Regions from separate parts of the Sphingobium sp. B11D3A genome, predicted to be linked through region 2. Evidence: riboswitches for the same ligand, from Rfam matches in the RefSeq annotation. Region 2 holds a riboswitch; each other region holds the start of a gene.
What was found. A riboswitch is a leader RNA that binds a small molecule or an ion and turns the genes downstream of it on or off. The one in region 2 is predicted to bind cyclic di-GMP.
Positions count from the first base shown of each region.

Region 1: linked by a shared signal. The riboswitch ahead of M2332_RS11895 (DUF4402 domain-containing protein) and the one ahead of M2332_RS04995 (autotransporter domain-containing protein) in region 2 are both predicted to bind cyclic di-GMP.
Region 3: linked by a shared signal. The riboswitch ahead of M2332_RS16580 (hypothetical protein) and the one ahead of M2332_RS04995 (autotransporter domain-containing protein) in region 2 are both predicted to bind cyclic di-GMP.

Region 1 is NZ_JAOQOE010000001.1:2,494,537-2,502,112, forward strand. Features, by position in the region: gene M2332_RS11880 (TonB-dependent receptor domain-containing protein) at 1-1,727, shown strand, start outside; gene M2332_RS11885 (hypothetical protein) at 1,837-2,037, shown strand; gene M2332_RS11890 (FAD-dependent monooxygenase) at 2,058-3,119, shown strand; cyclic di-GMP riboswitch class I at 3,660-3,736, shown strand; gene M2332_RS11895 (DUF4402 domain-containing protein) at 4,001-4,528, shown strand; gene M2332_RS11900 (hypothetical protein) at 4,548-5,120, shown strand; gene M2332_RS11905 (hypothetical protein) at 5,113-6,102, shown strand; gene M2332_RS11910 (hypothetical protein) at 6,119-7,576, shown strand, end outside.
Region 2 is NZ_JAOQOE010000001.1:1,045,825-1,053,400, reverse strand. Features, by position in the region: gene M2332_RS05005 (MFS transporter) at 1-1,187, shown strand, start outside; gene M2332_RS05000 (pyridoxal phosphate-dependent aminotransferase) at 1,449-2,591, shown strand; cyclic di-GMP riboswitch class I at 2,891-2,965, shown strand; gene M2332_RS04995 (autotransporter domain-containing protein) at 3,157-7,576, shown strand, end outside.
Region 3 is NZ_JAOQOE010000002.1:106,263-113,838, forward strand. Features, by position in the region: gene M2332_RS16550 (TraB/VirB10 family protein) at 1-476, opposite strand, end outside; gene M2332_RS16555 (type-F conjugative transfer system secretin TraK) at 502-1,254, opposite strand; gene M2332_RS16560 (type IV conjugative transfer system protein TraE) at 1,251-1,850, opposite strand; gene traL (type IV conjugative transfer system protein TraL) at 1,854-2,138, opposite strand; gene M2332_RS16570 (hypothetical protein) at 2,192-2,527, opposite strand; cyclic di-GMP riboswitch class I at 2,915-2,989, shown strand; gene M2332_RS16575 (hypothetical protein) at 3,031-3,294, opposite strand; gene M2332_RS16580 (hypothetical protein) at 3,313-3,747, shown strand; gene M2332_RS16585 (lytic transglycosylase domain-containing protein) at 4,004-4,561, shown strand; gene M2332_RS16590 (helix-turn-helix domain-containing protein) at 5,305-6,084, shown strand; gene M2332_RS16595 (replication initiator protein A) at 6,514-7,407, shown strand; one part of gene M2332_RS16600 (IS5 family transposase) at 7,516-7,576, opposite strand, start outside.

The DNA.
Region 1 (7,576 bases), 1.4 Mb from region 2:
TTGGCACCGCGCCCACGATCCGGCGAGACAATGCCTATATCTCCCCGCAACTGGCAGCCGCGATGGACGGGGCTGGCGTCACCTCGGTCACGCTGGGGCGCATCACCAGTGACTTCGGGCCGCAGCGCGGGGAGACCAACCGCAACACCATGCGCTTTGTCGGCGGCCTGACCGCCCAACTCGGCAATGGCTGGACCGCCGATTTCTACTATCAATATGGCCGAACCAAATATCAGCAATATGGCTATAATTCGCTGATTACCGATAATTTCCAGCGGGCGGCCGACGCTGTCGACCAGGGCGCGTTCCTGACGGGGGTGCCCAATGGCAATATCGTGTGCCGCTCCACCCTGACCGACCCGACCAATCCGCTGGTGCAGGGCTGTCTGCCTTTGAACATTCTTGGCCAGAACAATTACAACCCCAACAATGTCGGCTATTCCTTCGGCACCGCCTTCCAGTCGACCCTGCTGACCCAGCATGTCGCTTCGGCCAGCGTTCAGGGTGAACTGGCCGATCTCTGGGCGGGGCCGCTCGCCGTGGCCGCGGGCGTCGAGTACCGCGTGGATGATGTGGAAGGGACCTCCGACCCGGTGTCCACGGCACTGCGCTTCCATACCAACAACACCGGCGCAATCACGGGGCCGGCGACCAAGGTGAAGGAAGGCTTTGTCGAAGCCAGCCTGCCACTGGCCACGGGATTGAGCGTCAATGGCGCCGTTCGGCTGACGGACTACTCGACCAGTGGCTCGGTCTGGAGCTGGAAGGCCGGCGGCGTGTGGGACCCCACCAACTGGTTGCGCCTGCGCGCGACCCGCTCACGCGATATCCGCGCGCCCAACTTCTTCGAGCTCAACAACCCCCGCTCGGCATCCTTCGCCTTCCTGACCGACCCGCAAAATGGCGGGGTCAGCTCGCTGACGCAGATTTTCGGCGGCGGCAATCCTGCCCTGAAGCCCGAGGTCGGCAACACCTTGACGGCGGGCGCGGTGCTGAACTTCGGCTGGTTGCGCCTGTCGGCAGACTATTTCGACATCAAGATCAGCGGCGCGATCGCGACGGTTGGTGCGCAGGTCATCGTGGATAGCTGTTCGAACGGCGCTTCGGAATTCTGCGCGCTCATCACGCGCAACAGCGCCAACGCCCTCGCGCGCGTCGAATCGGCAGCCCTCAACCTGAACACCATCAAGACCCGGGGCATCGATGTCGAAGCGCTGATCCGCAAACCGCTCGGCAGTGGCGACATCTCGCTTCGCACCGTCGGCACCTTCGTGTTCGATCTCATCACCGTCGATACCGTCCGTGCGATCGATTATGCCGGGCAGAATGGCTTCCCGGTCTCCGGTCAGTCGGGCCTGCCCAATTTCGAGGGATCGGCCACGCTCGGCTGGGAGAATGAGCATCTCGGCGGATCGATGCGGGTGCGCTACATTTCGGCGGGCAAGTACGACAATACCAAGATTGCTCCCGGCGACGCCGGATACAGCGCAACTGCTGTCAACAGCATCAACATCAATCATGTTCCGGCCTACGCCTATGTCGATCTGAACGCGCATCTCAACGTGTTCGAGAACGGCAAGCGCAGGTTCCAGCTGTTCGGCGCGATCAACAATCTGCTCGATCAGAACCCGCCCAATCGCATTCCGTCCAGCTTCGGCGTGACCAACCCGGCGCTGTACGATGTGATCGGCCGTAACTTCCGCATTGGGGTGCGTGCGGATTTCTAGATCAGGTTCGTGTGATGCAGGCGTGGGGGCGAGAGGACACCTCTCACCACCATGTCCGGCCTTCAATATCACTGGACCGCAGCACGCCATGGTGGCTATCGGCTGGGCCATGAGTGTCATCGCAACCATTATGAATTCGGCCACCGGCCAGCCCGTTCAGAAAATGACCTTCGGTCGCATGCCCAAGCCCTGGGCCAGCTTTAATCTGGAGAGCGGCGAGCTGGTGACGATCGATCGCGTGCAGGTCGGCAAACCGGCGCCCGGCAAGTTCGTTGCGCCTGTCGAGGTCTGGGTCACGCCGAAAAGCTGATGTCGGCGACCTCGGAGCGGATGAGCGACATTCTGATCGTCGGCGGCTCGCTCGCTGGCCTCATGACCGGCCTCGCCTTGTCGCGACATGGCTTCTCGATCACGCTGCTGGAGCGCTCGACCGATACCGACCGCACCGGGGCCGCGCTGCAGGTCGGCTATGGCTTGCTTGAGCAGTTGACCGGGCGCCCTCACGCTACGGGCGCGCTCGCCACGGGCGTCCAGGCATGGCAATTGGTCTATCGCGGTCTGCGCGCAGCGGCGGACGAGGCCGGCATTGTCGTCCTGCAGGATGCCCGTGTGGAAGCGACGGGAGAGACGGAGGATCGGGCCTGGGCAAGGACCGCCGATGGTCGGCGGTTCGACGGCAAGCTGCTGGTCGGCGCGGACGGCTATCAGAGCGTTGTGCGGCGGCAGGTCAGTCCGGAGCGCCCCGATGCGGTCTTCGCGGAGTATCTGGCCTGGGTCGGCTTTGCCGAAGAGTCGGCGCTGTCTGTCCGCTATCCGCCCAATCTGGAGTTTCTCGAGTCCGGGCCCTATGTGCTTCTCGGCTTTCCGCTGACAGCCGCCGATGGCAGTCCCGAGCGGGGCCACCGCCGGGTCGGCTGGGGCTGGTACGACGCCGGACATAACGCAATCCTGCGTAGAACAGGGGCGGTCGAGGGCGCGTTGGTGCGGCATTCGCTGCGCCCGAGCGACATGCCGGATGAATTGTTCGACGAGCTGGCCGCACTGGCGCGCCGGCACTGGCCATCGCCCTGGCGCGACGCGATCCTGGAATGTATCGCCCGCAAAGCGGTGCTCGGCACACCGGTCGTGGAATATTGTCCGGACCGCCTCGTCGCCGGCCGCATGTGTCTGGTTGGCGACGCTGCCCATGTCTGCACGCCGATGACAGGCAATGGCTTTGCAACCGCCGCGCAAGATGCTCTCACCCTCGCGTGCTACCTTGACCCGGTGGCCTTGCGGACCGACCCCAAAGCCGCGCTCGTGCGATATGAAGCGTCCCGGCTGCCCGAGGTACGCAGACTGGCGCGGTCCGGCCAGCAGATCAGCCAGAATTTCGTGCGCTCTGCCGGTTGAGGCGGTTGCTCTGACATAGCGGTGGGTCGGTAGCACGAAGACCTTTTCAAGCCTGCCTTTCGTTGCTCTCCGGCATTGCGCCGACATCCTGAGGCAGCGCCCCACCGCAGAAGCGCTTCGATGAGGGCCGACGCTTGGCCGCGTCGCGCGCTCCACGCCCTGACAAGCGAAGCGAGGGGAGAGGAGCCCAAGCGGCGCTTTTCGCGAGACGGGCCTTGGCATTTAGCCCGGATGTGTAATTCGTCGGGATCATAGCGACGGCAACGAAATACATCCTCATGGAATTCGGTTTGGCGCGAGCTAACCGCATCGTCGGTTCGCTTCAGTCCGCGAAGTTCTTGGCGTGTTGCTTAGGCTCTGATGATCCAAACCTCGCGTTTATTTCATTGAAAACAAACGCTCTCCTAATCGGGCTGCTCGATCGGCGGTTCAACATGGGAGTAGTCGCACAATTCTCCATCTGGTCGTTCACCACATAGGCGTTGACTGTGGAGCGTATAATAGTTAAATCAAAATTTACCTAATAGCGCCCGAGATTCTCGGTCGAAACGGCAAACCATCGGCGACGATGGGACGCAAAGCCTCCGGTCCCTCACAGGGATAGCGGGGTTACCGAAACGGAGAACTATTGTGGACCTGTCGTCCTCGCGCATTCCAGATCCTTTCCGCCCTCGTCGGGCAAGGGCCCGTCTTTGGCGACGGCCAGCAAGCACCCGTACCGATCATCACTTGATCCAGTTGCTTGCGACTGGTTCGCCAGACGCAGCCGCTTGCAATCCCAAGATCCGCGAAACGCTGCCGCCCGCGGGCCTGTAAGGCGCGTTTGGTCTATATTTTCCGATTAAATTCATAAGTATATCAAACAAGAGAAAGACAACCTCATGTCCGCAAACTTTAAGTCTATCGCGACGATTGCGATCCTGGCCTCTATTCCCGCGGCAGGCCATGCTCAGTCCTCAGCATCTGTGTCGACCACGGGTACAGCCCGGATCGTTCAGCCGATCTCGATCGCAAAAACCAGCGACCTTGCGTTCGGCACTATCGTGAAACCCTCGGTAGCAGGGACCAACACGGTCACTGTCGATGCCTCGACGGGCAACCGCAGCCTGTCTGGTTCCGGCGACGCCGTTGCCGCAGGTGGCACGACGTCGCGCGCAGCCTATACGGTCTCGGGTGAAGGGGGGCAGACCTTCTCGATTTCGGTGCCCGCCAGCTTCTCCATGACCGGTACGCCCGGCGGCACGATCACCGTCACGCTGACGCCGAGTGCCGCAACAGGCACATTGTCCAGCTCCATCGGCACAGCTGGCACCGCGACCTTCGGCGTCGGCGGTAGCTTCTCCCTGCCCAATACGCAGGCCTCTGGCAATTACTCGGGCACCTTCACGGCGACCGTCGCCTACAACTGACCCGTGACAGGAGCGTCTCGTGACGGTCTCATCATCCATCCGGATGGGAGCGCGCCTGTTGCGGGCGACCGCTCCTGCGCTGGGAGCGCTGTGCCTTTGCGCGGCGATTCCAGCCTCACAGGTGAACGCGGCTGAAGCGACCGCGAAAGGCCAGGTTTCGATCGTGGAGCCGGCTTCGATCAGGCAATCGGCGAAGGACATTGTCCTGCAGCCGGTGCTGGTTCTTCAGTCGAGCCTCCGGGTCATGATCTTGTCGCCAGGGCCGCAGTCAACAGAGAGCGACCAAAACGCCGGGCTTTCCATGGCCGCTCCTATTCAAATCGCCGGGGGCAGCAACCAGACGTTTTCTCTCCTGGTCTCACAAGCATTCGTCCAGCCAGGCACAGGGGGTTCGCTCAGGGTACCGATTGCGACGCTGAGCGATGATAATTTCCCGTCCTTTGAAGCCGGTCCCTCGGGGTTCGAGGATGTCCTCATGGGCCGGCTGAGCGGCGATGGGCTTCTGTCTGTTCCGCCGTTTCTTTTGAAAGCGCTACGCGACAGCTATGGGTCCGACGGCGGGCCTTTGCTGGTCCTGGCGCAATATGAATGAGCTGGAGACGCCGGTGATGACTCTGCCAGGCGTCGTGAAGCGTGTCACGCGATCTGCGAACCAACGCAAGAGCATCGCTATCGCTATCGCGTTGGTCGCTGGCGCCTTTCCATCCGCTTTTTGCACTTCCTCTTCTGCCCAGCCTGCGACGACAGAGCAGGCCGGCGGGAGCGCCAGCCTCAACATCAATCCAAAGCGGATCACCTTTGATAGGCTGGGGCGGACGGCGAGCATATTCCTCTTCAACCAGGGCACTGCCGAAGGGGTATATGACATAAGCTTTGTCGACCAGGTCATGTTGCCCACCGGCCAGATCCGCCCAACGGATGAAGCAGACGGCGCGCCGGAGGTGAGAGACCTCAGTGTCAAGCTTCAATCCGCGCGTTCCATGATGCTGGTGACGCCCAGGCGCGTGCTGCTCAAGCCGGGGACGGGGCAGACAATCCGTCTTCGTGCAGGTGGCACCGGCGACTGGCCCGCCGGCGAATATCGCACGCATCTGACGGTGACGGCGGTGCCGCCACCTGACACGGGCCTAACCGCCGATCAGGCTGCGAATGCTGAGCCCGGTGCTGTTTCGTTCCGCATCGCATCTGTTCTTGGGATTTCCATCCCTGTGATCCTGCGCATCGGCACGCCCCAGGTTGAGGCCGCGATCGAAAACACACGGTTCACGATGGAGAGCCCTGGGTCGGGGTCTGAGTTTAAAAGTCCTACGCCAGTCGTCACTTTTGACCTGGTGAGGCGTGGGCCGAATTCCCTTTTCGGCGATATCGAAATCCGGAAGGCGAAGGCGCGCCGCGAGGACGAGCCGTTGGGTGTCGTGCGCGGGATCGGTGTCTATCCTGAGATAGAGCGGCGACAGGTAAAGATCGCTTTGCGCTCTCATCCGCAGCGAGGCGAGCAAATCAGCGTTGTGTTCACCGACCAAGACACAGCTCCGGGGAAGATACTTGCGCAGAGCCAGATCTCCTTGCCGTAGCCTGTGGATTGGACTGATGCTCATGATCGCCACTGCTCAGCCTACTCCTCTTTGGGCGGACAACGGCGAACTGGCCGCTGACGATAATCAACTTTTGCTGCTGGAGGTTGTCCTTGACCGGGCATCTTTATCGGATGCGCTTCCCGCACTTCAGGTGGGCGAGGATATCGTTCTCATCCCCGTCGGCGCGCTGACGCGCCTTCTCGATCTGGATGTTCAGGTTTCACCGGCAGATGGGAGATTGACGGGGCAGGTGGGCCAGGCTCGCCAGTCCATCTTCCTTGATATTGCGTTGGGTGAGGCGCGGGCGGGCACTGCGCGCATCATTCTGAAGCCGGGTGACGCGCTGCAAGACAGCGGCGACATCTACCTGACCGTTTCCCTGATGGAACGGCTGCTCCCGGTTCGAATGACATTGGATGTGTCGGAATTGAAGCTCAATCTCGAGGCTCGAGAAAAGCTGCCCGTGCAGATGCGGGCTGAGCGGATGGCGCAGGGAGAGGGCATCGCGCATTCTGGCGCTGTCCTGGAGCCGGTTCTTTCGGTGGCGGCGCCAGCTGGCATGCTGTCTTTTCCCGCCTTCGATGTAACCATGGATTTGGGTTCCGATACGCGGGGGCAACCCTTTCAAAGGCGGTTCGATGTGCGTGCTTCGGCCGCATTCTTGAACGCCGGATTTCAAGGTTATCTCGCGTCCGACGATCATGGGAAGCCAGCTCTGGCGCGGTTGCTTCTTGAGCGGCGTGAGCCGAAGGGCGGCTTGCTAGGCCCCCTGCAGGCGACCAGTGCTTCCTTGGGCGACACATTCCTGCCGGCCCTCTCACTGGGGCCCAGAAGTGTTGCCGCGCGCGGCTTTGCGTTTTCAACCCGGCCTTTGGAGCAGGCGAGCATCTTCGAGCGCGTCGATATTCGCGGCGAACTCCCGCGTGGGCATGACGTCCAGATCTATGTGAACGACATTCTGAGCGGTGCGCAGTCAACGGCGGTCGAAGGACGCTACGAATTTGACGATGTCCCGCTGGTTCGCGGCCTCAATGTCATCCGGATTGTGGATTATGGCCCCAATGGCAGCCGCACTGAGACCACCCGGGTCATTTCCGTCGGCAGCGGACAGGCCGCTCCCGGAGAAATGATCATCGACTTCGGCATTGGCGAGCAGGGCAAGACCCTCATTGGCTTCGACGGCTCGCAGGAGCCATCCGTGGGCGCTGGGCGGCTCGTCGGTACGCTGAATGTGCTGTACGGCTTTTCCGAGCGCTGGACAGGCGCGGTCGGTCTCGCGCGCTACTCGCCCACGCAGGATGCCGCGCGCTTCCTCCTCTCGGCCGGCGTGCGAGGTTCGGTATTCGGCTTGGCTGTTCAGGGCGATGCAGCGCGAGACGGTCTGAGCGGATATGCTGCTGCCGTGGGCATCGCGGGCAAGCCGTTCGGGATCGCATCGACGATACGACGCGCTGAATTCCGAAATGGCTTT
Region 2 (7,576 bases):
GCGACACCCAGATCAGCCTCATCATCGGCTTCGCCTTTTCGTCGGCCTATATGGTCGTGGGCTTGCCGATGGCTCGCGTCGCGGATCAGCGCAGCCGCAAGATGATCCTGACGGCCGGCCTGACGGTGTGGAGCCTGGCCACTGCGCTCTGCGGCATGGCGAGAAGCTTCGGCGGGCTGTTTTTCGCGCGCGGCGTCGTCGGGGGCGCGGAGTCCGTCGCCGGCCCCTCGTCCATGTCGATGATCTCGGACATGGTGCCAAGGTCAAAGCTGCCGCGTGCCTTCGCGGTCTATCAGCTCGGCATCAGCGCCGGTCAGGCCACGGCGTTGTTGGCCGGTGGCCTGCTGGTGGCGTTCTTTGCCGCGATGGGACCGGTCCACATCCCGGTTCTGGGCGAGATGCGCGAGTGGCAGCTCGTCTTCCTCGTCTGCGCCCTGCCGGGGCTGGCAACCGCCTTGCTCTTTCTCTTCACCGTGCGGGAGCCGGTGCGCCGCAATCGCCGCGGCAAGGGCAGCGTACCACTGCGCGAGGTGGGGGCGTATCTCCTGTCAAACCGCATATTGTTCCTTCCACTGTTCCTCAGCATCGGCATCGGCGCGATCGAGACGACGGGCCTCATGACGTGGCGCGCGGCCTTTTATGAGCGCACCTATGGCTGGGGTCCGGCGCAGATCGGGCCGCTGCTGGCGCTGTCGCTCCTCATCTCTACGCCGATTGCGTTGACGCTGGGCACCTGGTTTGCGGAATATATGGGCAAGCGCGGCAATCCCGATGCGATGGCGCGGGTCTGCTTCTATTCGCAAGCACTGTCCGCTCCCTTCGCGATCGCCACCTCGCTCATGCCCAGCCCCTGGCTCGCCTTCTTCTGCGGCATGATCTCCTCGATCATCGGCCTCGCCAGCGCGCCTGCGCAGAATGCGGCGATCCAGATGGTGACGCCCAGCGAGATGCGCGCCCAGATCAGCGCTGTGTATCTCTTCACCATCAGTGTCATCGGCAATGGTCTCGGGCCCCTGCTCATTGCGCTGGTGACCGATTTCCTGCTGAAGGACGAGAGCATGCTGCGCTATTCGATGGCGTTCTTCGCCGCCGTAATGGCCCCCGGCGGCGCAGCGCTCATGTATCTGGCGATCAAACCTTATGCTCAGGCTGTAAGGAGTTCTGGCTTCGGGGAGCCGTCCCGCTGAAGGGGGTCGGAGGCCCTGCTTCCGTGATGCAGGTTTCTGCGAGCTGCCATTTGACAGACTGCCTGAAAATGCGCGTCACGCGCAGGCCGACAATACGACCTGCCGTTTTCTTTCTGCCGAAAGCATTCTTCGAAGCGCCCGACGACGCTGGCGCAATTTTTTGATTTCACGGCAGATGCGCCGCGAGGATGAACGACGGCCGGGGTGGGGTTGCATCGTTGGCATCTGCGCGCCCGCCCGCTATCGGCGCTGTATCGAGCGATGGATGATCTGATGGAAGTCGAGCCGTTTCAGGCCATAGAATTGAGCAAGTTGGCCTATCACCTGGGTGCGGAGGGGCGCTCGGTTCTCCATATGGAGTTTGGCCAGCCCTCGACGGGGGCGCCGCAGGCTGCGCTGGACGCCGCGCGCGACGCGCTCGGCATCGATCCGATGGGCTATTGGGAGAGTCCTGCGCTGCAGGCGCGGCTCGTCCAGCTCTATCGGGAGCGGTACGGCATGGCAGCCGAGCCGGATCAGTTCCTGCTCACCTGCGGCGCCTCGCCGGCATTGGTCCTTGCGCTGAGCACCCGGTTTAAGGCGGGTGATCGGATCGCCATGGCCCGGCCGGGCTATGTCGCCTATCGCAACACGGTGCGCGCGCTCAACATGACGCCGGTCGAGATCGAATACGGCGAGCAGGCGCGCTTTCAGCTGACGGCGCGCGCGCTCGCGGCGCTGGATCCGGCACCGCAGGGTGTGATCGTCGCCAGCCCGGCCAACCCCACCGGAACGATCATCGCGCCGGCTGAACTGGAGGCGATTGCCAGGCTCTGCGCAGAGCGCGGCATCGCGATCATCTCGGACGAAATCTACCATGGCCTGAGCTATGGCGCGCCTTGCCGCTCGATGGGAGAATTCGCAGCCGACGCGATGATCGTCAGCAGTTTTTCGAAATATTACTGCATGCCCGGCTGGCGGCTCGGCTGGCTCTATGTGCCGCGCGCCATGGTCGAGCGTGCCCGCGCCTATATGGGCAGCCTGTTCCTGACCGCGCCGTCGATCAGTCAGCATGCCGCTTTGGCGGCGCTGGACTGCACGTCAGAACTGGAAGCGCATCGCGCCACTTACGCCCGTAACCGGGACATTCTGCTGGAGGCCCTGCCAGCGCTTGGTCTGCGACGGATCGCGCCGCCGGATGGCGCCTTCTACATCTATGCGGATGTCAGCGACTTTACCGATGATAGCCCGGCGTTCTGCAAGAAGCTGCTCGTTGAGACTGGGCTCGCCACGGGGCCGGGGGTCGACCATGATCCGGTCAATGGCCATCGGTTCATCCGGCTGAGCTTTGCGATCACGGAAGCCGAAGTGCGAGAGGCAGTTCGGCGCCTTTCGGCGTGGTTGCCCGACCAGCGACGGCTGTAACGATCACGTCGCGGGCGGGTGGTCCCCAACCATATTTTAGAGGAGCGGTTTGCAGTGCAATCGATGTCTTGCTTGCGCATCTGTTAATCATGGTTATCGGCTTAACAGGGCCGGTTGTGGCCTCGCTCCAGACCGACGACGGCGATTTTCACACGACAAATCAGCTGCATGGCCCCGCTCTGCATGCGCATCATCTCGACGAGGCCGGGCTTTTTTGTTGCGCTGCCGCTCAGCTAACGTTAACATTCCTCCTGAAGATGACGGCTCCGCCCATGGGCGTTCCCAAGGGTGTTCGTCGCCTTCGACAAGGGCAAACTGTCGGTAACGGCGGGACGCAAAGCCTCCGGCCCCAATGGGGTAGCGGGGCTACCGGGGGATGAAACAGAGCATTTTCGGATATCGTGTGTAACCTGCTGTGAGAAGGTCATGGGGTTCGTTTGAACCTCAGGCTGCGCTCCCTGTCGTCGCGCTTCGATCCCTGTCTCAAATCCCGTTGAACCGCACCTGCATGGCGGTTTGCCCTTCACATCATCTGGGCGGTGGGCCCACACGAGGGGATTTCGTAATGCAGGGCAAGGCAATCAAAACGCGCAGCACCGTTGGGCAGGCTCTCAAGGCCGGTCTGTTCAGCAGCGTCGGCATTGCGGGGATGTTGGCAGGCGCATCGGCCGCCCACGCCGAGCCTGGCATTTGCCAGACTGAGGGTAATGTGACCCTGTTTTTCTGCGAACCCTCGTCGGTTAAGGCTCGTATTGAAGGAGGCGATACCAGCCTCATTGTGAACGGCGCACAGGATGAGTGGAGTATCACGGGCGATGGCGTCAGCTATTATACGTGGGACAATACAGCCTCTGGCGACATTACGTCGACGCTGCTCATCACCAATTCCACGATCAGCACCACCGATAATGGCGGCGTAAACGTCAGTTCCAATATCCAGGGTCGGAACGACATTTCGGTGACCTTGGGCCCGGACGTAACGGTTGACAGCGTGGGTGGCAACGGTGGCATCTGGGTTCGCAACCAGATCGCGGGCGACATCGTGATCGAGAATGGCGCCGCGCTGACGGTCTCAGGCGTGGAAACCAATGGCATCTCTGCCACCACCAACGCAGGATCGGTGAACATCACCAATAGCGGGGCCATCACGGTCCAGCAAACCATCGGGGCCGCAGACTTCACCCAGCGGGGAATTTACGCCGACGGCGGTTTCAACGATGCCGACCCGGTCGAGGTGACCGTGACGAACACTGGCCAGGTGGAGGCTCAGGCGGCGGGTATCCGCGTCGTCAATTACAACGGTTTGGCGAAAATCACGAACAACGCCTACGTTTCTTCGGTGAACAATCAGGCGCTGGTCGGCTGGACGCCGAACGGCGAAGTGGTGGTCGACAATCAGGAGCAGGGTGAGGCTATCTCGGCCAACGGCCCGGCGATTCAGGGCGCCTCGCAGATCGGCAATATCACCATCACCAATGCAGGCATTGCGGAGGGCACCACCGGCATTCTCGCCGTCGCCGGCTTCGACGAGGATGCGCCCGGCTCTGGTAAAATCACCATCACCAACAGCGGCATTGTCACTGGCAGAACCGGAAGCGCAGTTCAGGCGCGCACGCCGCTTGGCGATGTGGTCATCAGCAACACCGGCACGCTGCAATCGCTGAGCGGGATCGCGGCTGTCGATGCAGACACACTTAGCGGCATGGTCCAGATCACCAATTCCGGGTCGATCCTGGGTGAAACCGGTATCGTCACCAACAGCGCGGCGACCACGATCATCAACGCCGGTACCATCGAAGCCTCGCCTTCCTTCGGCCACGCCATTCTGATGGGCGCCGGGGACGTGACGCTGGAGTTGCATGCCGGCTCCAACATCATCGGCCTCGTCGCGGATGCGGATATCGCGAGCGGCACCAATACCCTGGCGCTGGGCGGCGCCATCAATGCGTCATTCGACGCCGGATTGGTCGGCACGCAATATTATGATTTCGATGAGTTCGTGAAGGTAGGGACCGGCACCTGGACGCTCACGGGGACAGGGACGACCGGCTGGACGGTCCGCGAAGGGACGCTGAACGCTGCCAGCAGCGACGCATTCGGTGTGGGTCAGGCCTATGTCGTTGAAGGGGGCGTGCTGGGCGTGGGGGGCTCCACCTATCAGGCGACCCTGGGCTCGCTCACTGTCGGAGAAGCTGGCCTTGTCTCCACCGATGGCGGCGTGCTCGTGCTCGACCAGAGCAGCGACACCGTCTTCGCCGGCACGTTGGTCGGCCAGGGCAGGTTCGTCAAGGCGGGCGAAGGTGCGCTCGCCTTCACCGGCAATGGCGCTCTCTTCAACGGTGCGCTGGATGTCACCGGCGGTGCCTTTGACCTCACGGGCGACTTCAGCGCCAGCACGGTGACCGTGGGCGGCGCGGAGCTGGCTTCGCTCAATATCAAGGCGGCGGGGCAGCTCAACTCTGTCTCGGCGGCCATTGGCATGAATGGCACCGCGGGGAGCGTTACCGTTGACGGCGGCGCGAGTTGGATCAACTCAAGCCTCATCGAGATCAGTCGCAATCCCAATTCCTCCGGGTCGCTGACCATCACAAATGGCGGCTCGGTCGAAACTGTGAATGGCAGCATTTACATGGGCGCGGGCGGCTCGGTCAGCATCAGTGGTCAGGGTTCGGCGCTCCGTGTCGGTACGCTGCATTCCGAACTGCCGGCCGACTGGGTTTCGGCCGATGGCTGGTTCAGTGCGGATGAGGGCAGCATCTCGGTGACCGACGGTGGTTTGCTGGAGGCTGACGGCAGCTATATCGGCGGAAACGGGTCCGGCACGGCGACGATGATCGTCGACGGTGCCGGCACGGTGTGGCGCAACGGCCTCAGCCTGTACATCGGCGGAACGGGCAACGACACCGTTGGCCAGGGCAATGTGACGGTGTCCGGCGGCGCTGAAGTCACGTCCTACACCAGCGCGCTTGGTGTCGACACCGGCTCGAGCGGAACGCTGACGCTGACCGGCGAAGGCACGACCTACAGTGTTCTCGCCCGTAACGGCTACGCCGGCAACATGCGGGTCGGCTACAGCGGCACGGGCACCGCCACGGTTTCCAACGGCGCCCTGCTGTCGGCAGCCGCCCTGATCGATGTGGCGAGCCAGGAGGGCAGCGGCGGTACGCTGACCATCGAGGCGGACGGCCGGGTCACCGGCGAATCCCTGCGAATCGGTGGGGCTCAGTCCGCTGTCGGCAGCGTCAGCCTCGATGGGGCAGGCTCCACGCTCGAGATCGGCAGCGGTCGCATCGGTGTCGGCATCTCTGGCCAGGGCATGCTGACGGTCAGCAATGGCGGCTCGGCGAGTTCGCAGGGCGCCATCCTTGGCTGGGAGTCGACCGGTCAGGGCACGGCTACCGTGAGCGGCGCGGGCAGCACCTGGACCAATGACGGCATTCTTTACGTCGGCAACGTCGGCGAAGGAACGCTCAACATCGCACAGGGCGGCCGGGTCACCAGCACGGATGGCTATGTGGGCACGGTCGGCGGCTCGAGAGGCGCTGTGAACATCAGCGGTGCCAACTCGGTCTGGGACATGAGCGGGCTATTCATTGCCGGCAACGAGGCGGGCGCACAGTCGACGATTTCGATCTCCAATGGCGGCACATTGCGCGCGGTGCAGGGCACGCTCGGCAATCTCACGGGATCGCAGGCCAGCATGATCGTGACCGGCGCCGGCTCGACTTGGAGTGCCTATAACGACGGCCTGACGAACTGGGCGGGTTACATCAATGTCGGCCTGTTCGGCAGCGGCACGCTGGAGGTTTCGGACGGCGGCAAGGTAGAGGCGGTGCGCGTCTACATCGGCAATGATGTCGCCTCGAGCGGCAGCGTGACGGTGACTGGCGCATCTTCGGCGATCCGGACGGAGGAAGGCCTCTATATCGGTGCCGAGGGAGCCGGCGTCCTGACGCTGGCCGATGGCGCAGAACTCGGTGCCCAGGTGATCAAGATCGGCAATCGCGCCGGCTCCACGGGCACGCTGAACATCGGCGCGGCGGCAGGCAGTGCGGCCCAGGCGGCTGGTGTGATCAACGCCGTGCAGGGCATTCAGTTCGGTGCCGGGGCCGGCAAGCTGGTCCTGAACCACAGCGGGACAGATTATGCACTTGCCGCCAGTCTGTCGGGTAATGGCGTGGTCGATGTTCTTGCGGGCACGACGGTGCTGACCGGCGATGGCAGCGCCTATACCGGCGCGTTTAATGTGAACGGCGGCAAGCTGGTGCTGGCCAACGCGATGAATGCCAGTTCGACCGCGATCGCGGTGGATGGCACCCTGCAGATCGGTAACGGCGGAACGGCCGGCACGCTGGCTGGCGACGTCCACGCCAACGGCACGCTGATGTTCAACCGCAGCGATGTTTCCAGCTATGGCGGCAGCATCACTGGGCACGGCACGATCGTGAACGCCGGGTCGGGCCGGTTGGTGCTGGCCGGCGATAGCAGCACGTTCGCTGGCCAGACCAAGGTTGATGCCGGGACGCTGCTGCTCACGGGCAAGCTCAATGGTGCCGTGACCGTCAACGCCAATGGCACGTTGCAGGTTGGCGATGGCGTCCGCAATGGCGAGCTGACCGCCAGCACGACCAACGACGGCACGCTGATCTTCAATCAGGTCGCAGACTATGATTACACGGGCGCTCTCTCTGGCAACGGCAGCCTGATCAAGCAGGGCGAGGGCACGCTGCTGCTCTCGGGCGACTATGGTTATACCGGGTCGACCGTGGTGCAGGCGGGCCGGGTGCGGCTGTTGGCGCAGCTCGACAGCGCGACCGATCTGGTCGTGGATGATGGCGAGTTCGACCTGAGCGGCACCGACCAGACCGTTGCGGGCCTCAGCGGCGCGGGCGGGACGGTGAGCCTGGGCACGAGCACGCTGACCGTCAACCAGAGCAGCAACACGCTGTTCGGCGGCAGCTTCAGCGGCAGCGGTACGATTGCGC
Region 3 (7,576 bases), on a different contig from region 2:
TGTGAACGCAGAGCCGCGTTCTCCGATTCATAAGCGGTCAGGACCTGTCGCCCGTCGCTCTCCATGGACGCGTTTTGCGCGCGAAGCGCCTCGACTTGTGCCTGAAGCTGGCTGAGCTGATCCCCCTGCCCCTGCAGGCGGTCGAGTTGCCCCGCCTGCGCTTGCAGGCGGTTCTCGCTCATAGCGATCCATTCTTTCTCGGAGAGATTGCGCGCGCCCAGTTCCCCGGTCGAGATCTGCACATCGCTCGCAGCGAGGTCCTGCGCATTGGGGTCCTGACTGGCCGGTGTGCGTCCTGAGAACAGCCACCACATGGCGGCGGCGATCGCGATGGCGCTACCCCCGGCAAGGATCAGTCGTTGACGACGCAGCGCGTCGTCATTGGCCGTCATGTCGATGCTGGCGATGGTATCGCCGGACGCGCCGTCATGGGGCCGATGGTCTCGGCGCTTCAGAAAATCCAGCATACCTGCCATTGAATTTGCTCCGGTCGATCTTGCGTCAGCGACGCTGTTCGTTCGCCACGACCACATAGGCGGCGGTCGCCTCGCGGGCGGCGAGCTGCGGGCGGGAAATACTCACGGCATGAGCGCCCGCCGGCGCGATGGCGCTTTCATCCAGCACGACGCTCTCATTGCCCTTGTTTTCGATCCGCAGGACGCGGCCCGTCTGATCGAGACCCTGATATTCAGCGATCAATTGCACGGTGAGCGTGCCGACCTGGACCGGCGCAAGGGCGGACCGAGACAGACGATAGCCGGGCATGACCTGTTGCGCGGCCATTCCCTGTATGAGCCGAACGGCCGCTTCATCGGGATCGGGCGCCTCATCCTCCAGCTCTTGCGCGTCGGGCGCTGGCGGCGCGAAGGCGCGCGTGTTGGTCAGAAAAACCTGCTGCGCCTCGACCTTCTCGACCTTGCAGGCGAACTTGTAGACGAAGCCCTTCTTGCTCGTGCCGAAGAAGGACAGGGTTCCGGGCCGAAAGCCATCTGGAACCGAGATGTAGATATCCCCGCGCGTAGGTTCATTGACCACGGAAAAATCGTCGCGAGGATCGAGCGTCTCGGTTTTTGAGACGCTGGCGAAAGCATCGTCGACCAGGCTCACGCGCGTCAGTTCGCGCGAAGCAACCGTGCAACGCACGCTGTCATTATCCTCGACCGTGAATTGCTGATCGGCCCATGCCGGGGATGCAGCGCACAATGCGATGGCGCTCAGGCCAAGCGCCAATCCCCTGTTTGGCTTGCGCGTCATGGCGCCACCTCTTGGCTCGCGTTGCTGTTCTGGTTTGTGCCCGGCTTTTCGGACTGGATGGCGCGAAAGCCGACGAGGCGCAGCTCAAGGCCCGTGTAGGTCCAATCGAACTGGAAAGTCCGCTGGACGGCTGACACTTCCTCCCGTCCGACCATCGTGTGAAGGACTCCAGTTACGGTCGAGTTCAGACCCCTGGGATCGACTGTCAGCTTTTCCATCGTGAAGAACTGCGCGACGCTGGAGCCGCGCTGATCGTCGACAATCTTGATCAGCTCGCCTTTGAGCTTTCCGTAGGCGGAAGGATGAGCGATCTTGAGGACCTGGTTCATCCGGTAGTCCGCCGACTGCGGCGTCCGATTGAACATCATCACCGCAGTGTCGCGCGTGACGAGTTCGAGATAATCGCGATCCATCGCGCGCGATGAAATGGTGACTGATCGTCCGGCGATTGGCTGCAGAACGATTTCGCGGTCCTTGACCGACGCGGCGAGCAGCGATGCGACCGTCAGCACCGATAGGCCGGCACAGGTTAGCGCGAGCATGTTACGCTGGCGCAAGACCCGTTGAGCCTGCCCCTGGCTATATTCCAGATCCATGCCTTACCCCGCCATCAAACGAATGTAGGAAGGCGGGACGGCGTTGAGCTTCAACACCTCGCTCGGCAGATACCAGTAGGCAGCATTGAGGAGCCAAGCTCCGGCACGACCCGCCTTTGCCTTGCGCAAGGTATACCAGCCCAGTGCCCCTGCAATGATGCCGACCATGAATTGCTGCGTGATGATGCCCACCACGAACGGCCCCACGGTCACGACAAGTTCGTCGATAGTCCAAGGGCCGATGCGCTCAGGCTCATCCAGCTTCGAGGGAATAGTGTATCGGTTCATAAGCCGCCCCGCCTGCCCGCCGAGCTACAAGGGAGCCCGGCAGGCTAAGAGTGTCAGATGATCGCGGTGATCGTGCTGGTGACGATTGCGGGACCAGTGGCCACGCCGATGCCAACGCCGAGCGGTACGCCGACCGATGCCATTTGGAAGCCGCCACGAGCGAGGTTCACCAGGCCGATTGCCGTCGCGACGATCGCGATCAGCGTGCCGCCCGAGCCCTGAAGGATGTTGGTGAAAAGAGTGGATGCCGGCGCGAACGTCGTGTCGGTGCCTGCGAAAGCAGGATTGATTAGATAAAATAGTGCCACAAGCAGCAGCACGGCCATGACGGCCGCGTTGAGTGCACGTTCATGGTCCCGCGCAAAGCGCAGGGACATGGTCTTGCCCATAGAGTCCTCCGATGTTTGCGAGGTGCTTCATCACCCCCACATCAAAAATCGGAAAATATGAACGTGGACGGCAAGTGAAAATCGAAGTCAGACAGATCGAAAACCGATATTGTCGCCGAAAATCTCTCGAAATGGAATCAAGAGATCAAAGACGCGCAATAAAATTGCAAATTCCGGCCAATTTCCTCACCACTGTGGCGCGTTTTCTAGCCACTGTGGCTATTTTTCCCGCCAGATTGGCGCGTTTTCTAGCCACAAACTATGTGCCGCGCTCCCTGGAACCTAAATTAGATGTTAATTTAGCTCTCCGCCACGGGTGTATCCTTGACCGATCACTCAGGAACGTGGTTAGGAAATTGTGAACAGCCCATCCTCGGAACAATGAGCTGAACGAAACGGCAAACCACTGGCGACAGCGGGACGCAAAGCCTCCGGTCTCACGAAGATAGCGGGGTCACCGAAACAGGGGTATTCCGGACAATGAAGACTGCAGCCCATAGCGGCTACTTCGCGGCAGGGGGGGCCTCTTCCCGCGTAAGTGCTTCATCAATCAATTGGCGCACGACTTCGGAACGCGAGAATACCTCACGGCGGAGCATGGAGGCTTTCAACCGCTCCATCAACTCCGGTTCGACCATCAAAACAAGCCGATGCACCTTCTTTTCCATCCCTTCGCAGATGAAACATGCGTTGCGATGTGACAACAATAACAGTAGTGCCAACATGGCACAGTTTGCAAACATTGCAATACTGGGATGCAGTGGCATTTGGGTTGAGGCGATCTGATGATCGAGAAGTACCGAAATCTGTATGGGCGTGTGATTGAACGCCGCTCAATCTCGCTCCGCCAAATCAGCGAGTTGGTAAGTCAGCACCATAGCAGTCTGTCGGCCATGCTCGAACCTGGTGGCAACCTCAGGCCGCGATACGAGAGCCTCGTCGCAGTTGGACGAGCGATCGGAGTGGATCGTCTCGAAGCGTTCCTTGCCGTTGAAGTCCTCAACGACCCTGAACATTATCATGATCCGCGCCTCACGCTCGTTTGCCGTCTTGTTTCGACGTTGATGAGAGAAATGTTCGAGCCGGATTCTGACGTGATACCCGACCTCAATGACGGTGAGGTAGCGATGCTCTGTAGCCGCATCCTCAGCTTGCTCGGGGAGCATCACAAGCTAATCCAGAGCAACAACGCGCGCTCGAACCTTATCTCCTTTCGCTAATAAGATGAAACGGCGTTTCGATCTCGTCATATTGCCTTTTGCTATCCTTACCTGGGCAGCCACCTCTCAAGTTGTTAGGGCTGATGTGAGCAGGCAAGTGGCAGTGCTCTCCTTTGGGGCACGCGTAGCGGTTGCCGACGCCCCTGCCAACCAAGTCCGTGCTGGCATGATGTCGAGCTTCGGAGAAACCGCCCCCCCTCCTGCACCGTCTGCGCCCGCAACGTCAGCAGCAGCCTTTGTCCGTGTTCCCACCTGGATGCGAGGCACGAAGTCTTCACTCACTCAACAGTTTGCAATACCGGTTGGTCCAACGTCCTGTGCAGCTCCAACATATCGTAAGTCCGCACTGCTCAGCGCAGCAGCAGAAAAGCGGCGCGAGTCCATTTATCCGGTTGTGCATGATATCGCTTGTAGGTCTGGTCTTCCGGTTGGCCTAATGGACGCGCTTATCATTCAAGAGAGCGGGTACAATCATGCGGCCATAAGTAAGAAGGGCGCCTTTGGCTTAGGGCAGCTAATGCCTGACACCGCTCGTCAGCTTGGCGTGAACAGGTTCGATCTTCGCGACAACCTGCGAGGCGCGGCCGCATACCTAAAACAACAGCTCGACAGCTTCGGTCAGGTTCACCTCGCGCTCGCGGCCTATAATGCTGGGCCAGGTCGGGTTCGAAAGAAGCGCGAGATCCCCAACATTGAAGAAACCCAAAATTACGTTCGGCGCATTCTCTCTAATTGGTATCATCTGACTGATACTGCGAACGACAGCACCTCTCGCTCATTCGGAACCCGAGCACAAATTGTTCGGGTGTATTGATGATCGTCCATCAAAGCTCGGACCTTACCCAACGCCTTTGTAGTTTTACGCTTGGGCCCGAGCGACATTATCGCCGATCGCACGATTCTTTCCCCGGAATCATCGGCGAAAGCACGAAATTCGGGCGTGGAATATCGGCCAGTCCGGAGCGCATGGTTCGTCCCAGTCGAATCTATTTTTCGAGCTTTGTGATCACCGACGCGTCAACGGCGCTGACTGTGCGATCCACAAGAGTTCACGACGTTCATATTGAACTGATAGGGGGCAAGTGAGGGCATAAAAAAACCCGGCCATTGGCCGGGCTTTTTGGAGGACCAGCTACCGAAGCGTCGATCCAAGGTGTGACAACCGGACGTTAGCTGGGTCTCCCACAATTCGCAACACCAAAGCGCAATTCGCGCTGCGATTTTTTGCGTCCTCACGGGCTCCAAATTTGGAGTGACCGAACGATGTTTCATAGCCAAATTGGGATAGCCGACGTTCCCTCGGCCGCGCTGGCTGAACTCCGCAATGCCGGAGTCAGCGACGACGACATTAGTACGGCATATGCCCTGCAACAGCGTCAGCGGGCGTCAGGCGTTCCAGTACTCCCACTCGCGGTGCTATGTGGCGTTCAATTGCACCAGCTTCCGATGTCTGCCGGGCTTAGTAGAACAGCTTCAAGACTGGCTGGCTCCCGCCCCCTTTCGCGTAGGCCCCATGGCAGCACGCACGTTACGCGCCGACCGGTCTGGGGCGGCAGTGTGCGCACCGGCGATGTTGCCGAGGCCGAATTCGTCAGGCCGGTTACGAGTGAGCAGCGCAAGCAGCTCACCCACGCCTGTTTTCGAATGTTTGAGCATGGGCGGAAACTCGCGGCTGAAGCACGCGCGGGTCGCGAGCTTACGACAGAAGAACATCGCTTGACGCTGTTTACCCGGTCATGTCGGGATATGCTGATAAGGATGCTCGACGAGCTTCATTATCGCAAGGGATGGTGCAATCCCTCCTATGAGACTTTGATGCGATGGACTGGCCTTGGTCGTCGCGCGGTCCACTACAGCATTCAGAGGTTGCGAGATCTGGGCGTCGTGGAATGGATCAGACGCTACATTTACACACGGGACCAAGAGACGGGCGCGCGCTCAGAGCAAACCTCGAACCTTTATCGCGCGCAGCTCCCTGCCTGGATCGGGAAAATGATCGGGCTCTTTGCCCCCGTGCCGGTGGATGAAGATCAGCGCCGCTCAGAAGCGCTGGAACAACACGCGCAAATGCTAGCCGCCGCCGGAGCGGTCGAACGTCGCAGGCTTATGCCGACCGACATTGCTCAGCGCGCGGCCCTGATCCTCGCTGCGGAGCGGTCGTCAGAGAGGCAGCGACAAGAGACTTTGACCCGTGAGTGCAATCAATGCACTCCTCCTCACCCGATTTTAAAATCTATTAAGAGGGATCAGTGGAATGACCCTAGTCGGGTCATGCCTACCCCTGACGGGGCTTCAGAACGGCCCCGTTGGAGCCAAAAACGCCATCCTAAATCCTAAGCTGAACGCACCAACCGTCGGCTACGCCGACGGAATGCTCCCCAATGGGAGCAAGCGGCACCCTCCGTCCTTGAAATGAGGCGACGGTGCCAATCTGTGAACTAGGAGGGATTTCAATGAGATTGTCGGCAGTCCTCAATCGGCGAAAGCACGAAACCGCATTGAAGGCCGAATCGCTCTAGGACCAGATTGCCCGCCGCGTAAAGGTAGATCGGCGAAAGCACGAATCTGCGCGCTATTGCCAACCGTTCCCCGGAGAATCTTTGCGACATTCACATGTCTGAAGGCGTCATCTCGGGTGAAAGATTCGTGCTTTCGGCGATTCTAAGTCAGTCGCGGGTTTACACCTCGCACTATGATAGACACTCTCAAATTCGAAGCGCCGGGCTCTAATCGTGCTTTCGGCGATTTTGGACGGGCAACACCACCATGGCGGCAAAACAGGGAGACCTCTTCGTTTTTGATAGCCCCCTTCACGGCGACGTGCGGGGCGAGCGGTCGATTATGGCCTTTCCATTCTTTGCCTTGACCAAAATCGCTCAGATGAAGCCCATTGAGTTTCACTCCAACAACGTGTCGATCGAGGTTCGTCCGAGTACGATGGGCGTCGCAACGATCTACGATAAAGAGATCGTCCTTTACATCGCCAGCTTGATGATCGCCAAAATCCAAGAGGGTCTCCCGGTTGGGCAGGACTTCACCTTTACCGCCCATGATTTCTTTCGCGTAACCGGCACCAGTCAGTCGAAGCGATCATATCAGCGCCTAAATGAAGCACTTGAGAGGCTGCAGGGAACTCAGATCCGCACGAACATCGAGACTGGCGGGGAGGGCGAAGAGGGATACTTCTCGTGGCTACCTGAAGCGCGCTTGAGCTACACGCGCGGGCGTAGTGGCGAGCGCCGCCTCAAAGCGGTCAAGGTTCGCCTTTGCGACTGGCTGTATCGAGCGATACGCATGGATCAGCGCATTCTCTCGTATCATCACGATTATTTCTCGTTGGGTCCGATCGAGCGCCGAGTTTACGAACTCGCTCGCTCACACTGTGGGGACGACGATGTGTGGGAGGTGGAGATTGAGGCGCTCCGCCATCAGGTGGGTAGCAACGATACGGCGCCCCGCTTCAAGCATGCTCTAAAGCGTATCGCCGAAGCTGACGAGCTGCCTGAATATCGATTGATTATCACTGACATCGTCGACAGCGCACCAACAGCCCCAGGGCGGCGAAAGGCCGTCCGAACTCTCGTGTCAGTACGGCCGCGCCAAGATCGTTCACGGTCGCCAGCGATGCTACTCCAAACTCGCCTCGCGCCGGCACATTAAGGTCGCGTATGCTCCGAGACCCCGGATGTCCCGATCCAATGGCCACACTGACTGATGAAATGGTTGTGACGGTCTGAAGCTAGGAACGAGCCTTCAGCTGAATTCAATCTAGGCCGTAGACTCATAAGCCCGTAGCCACAGCCTCATTGAGGCGAGTTGGACCATGGCG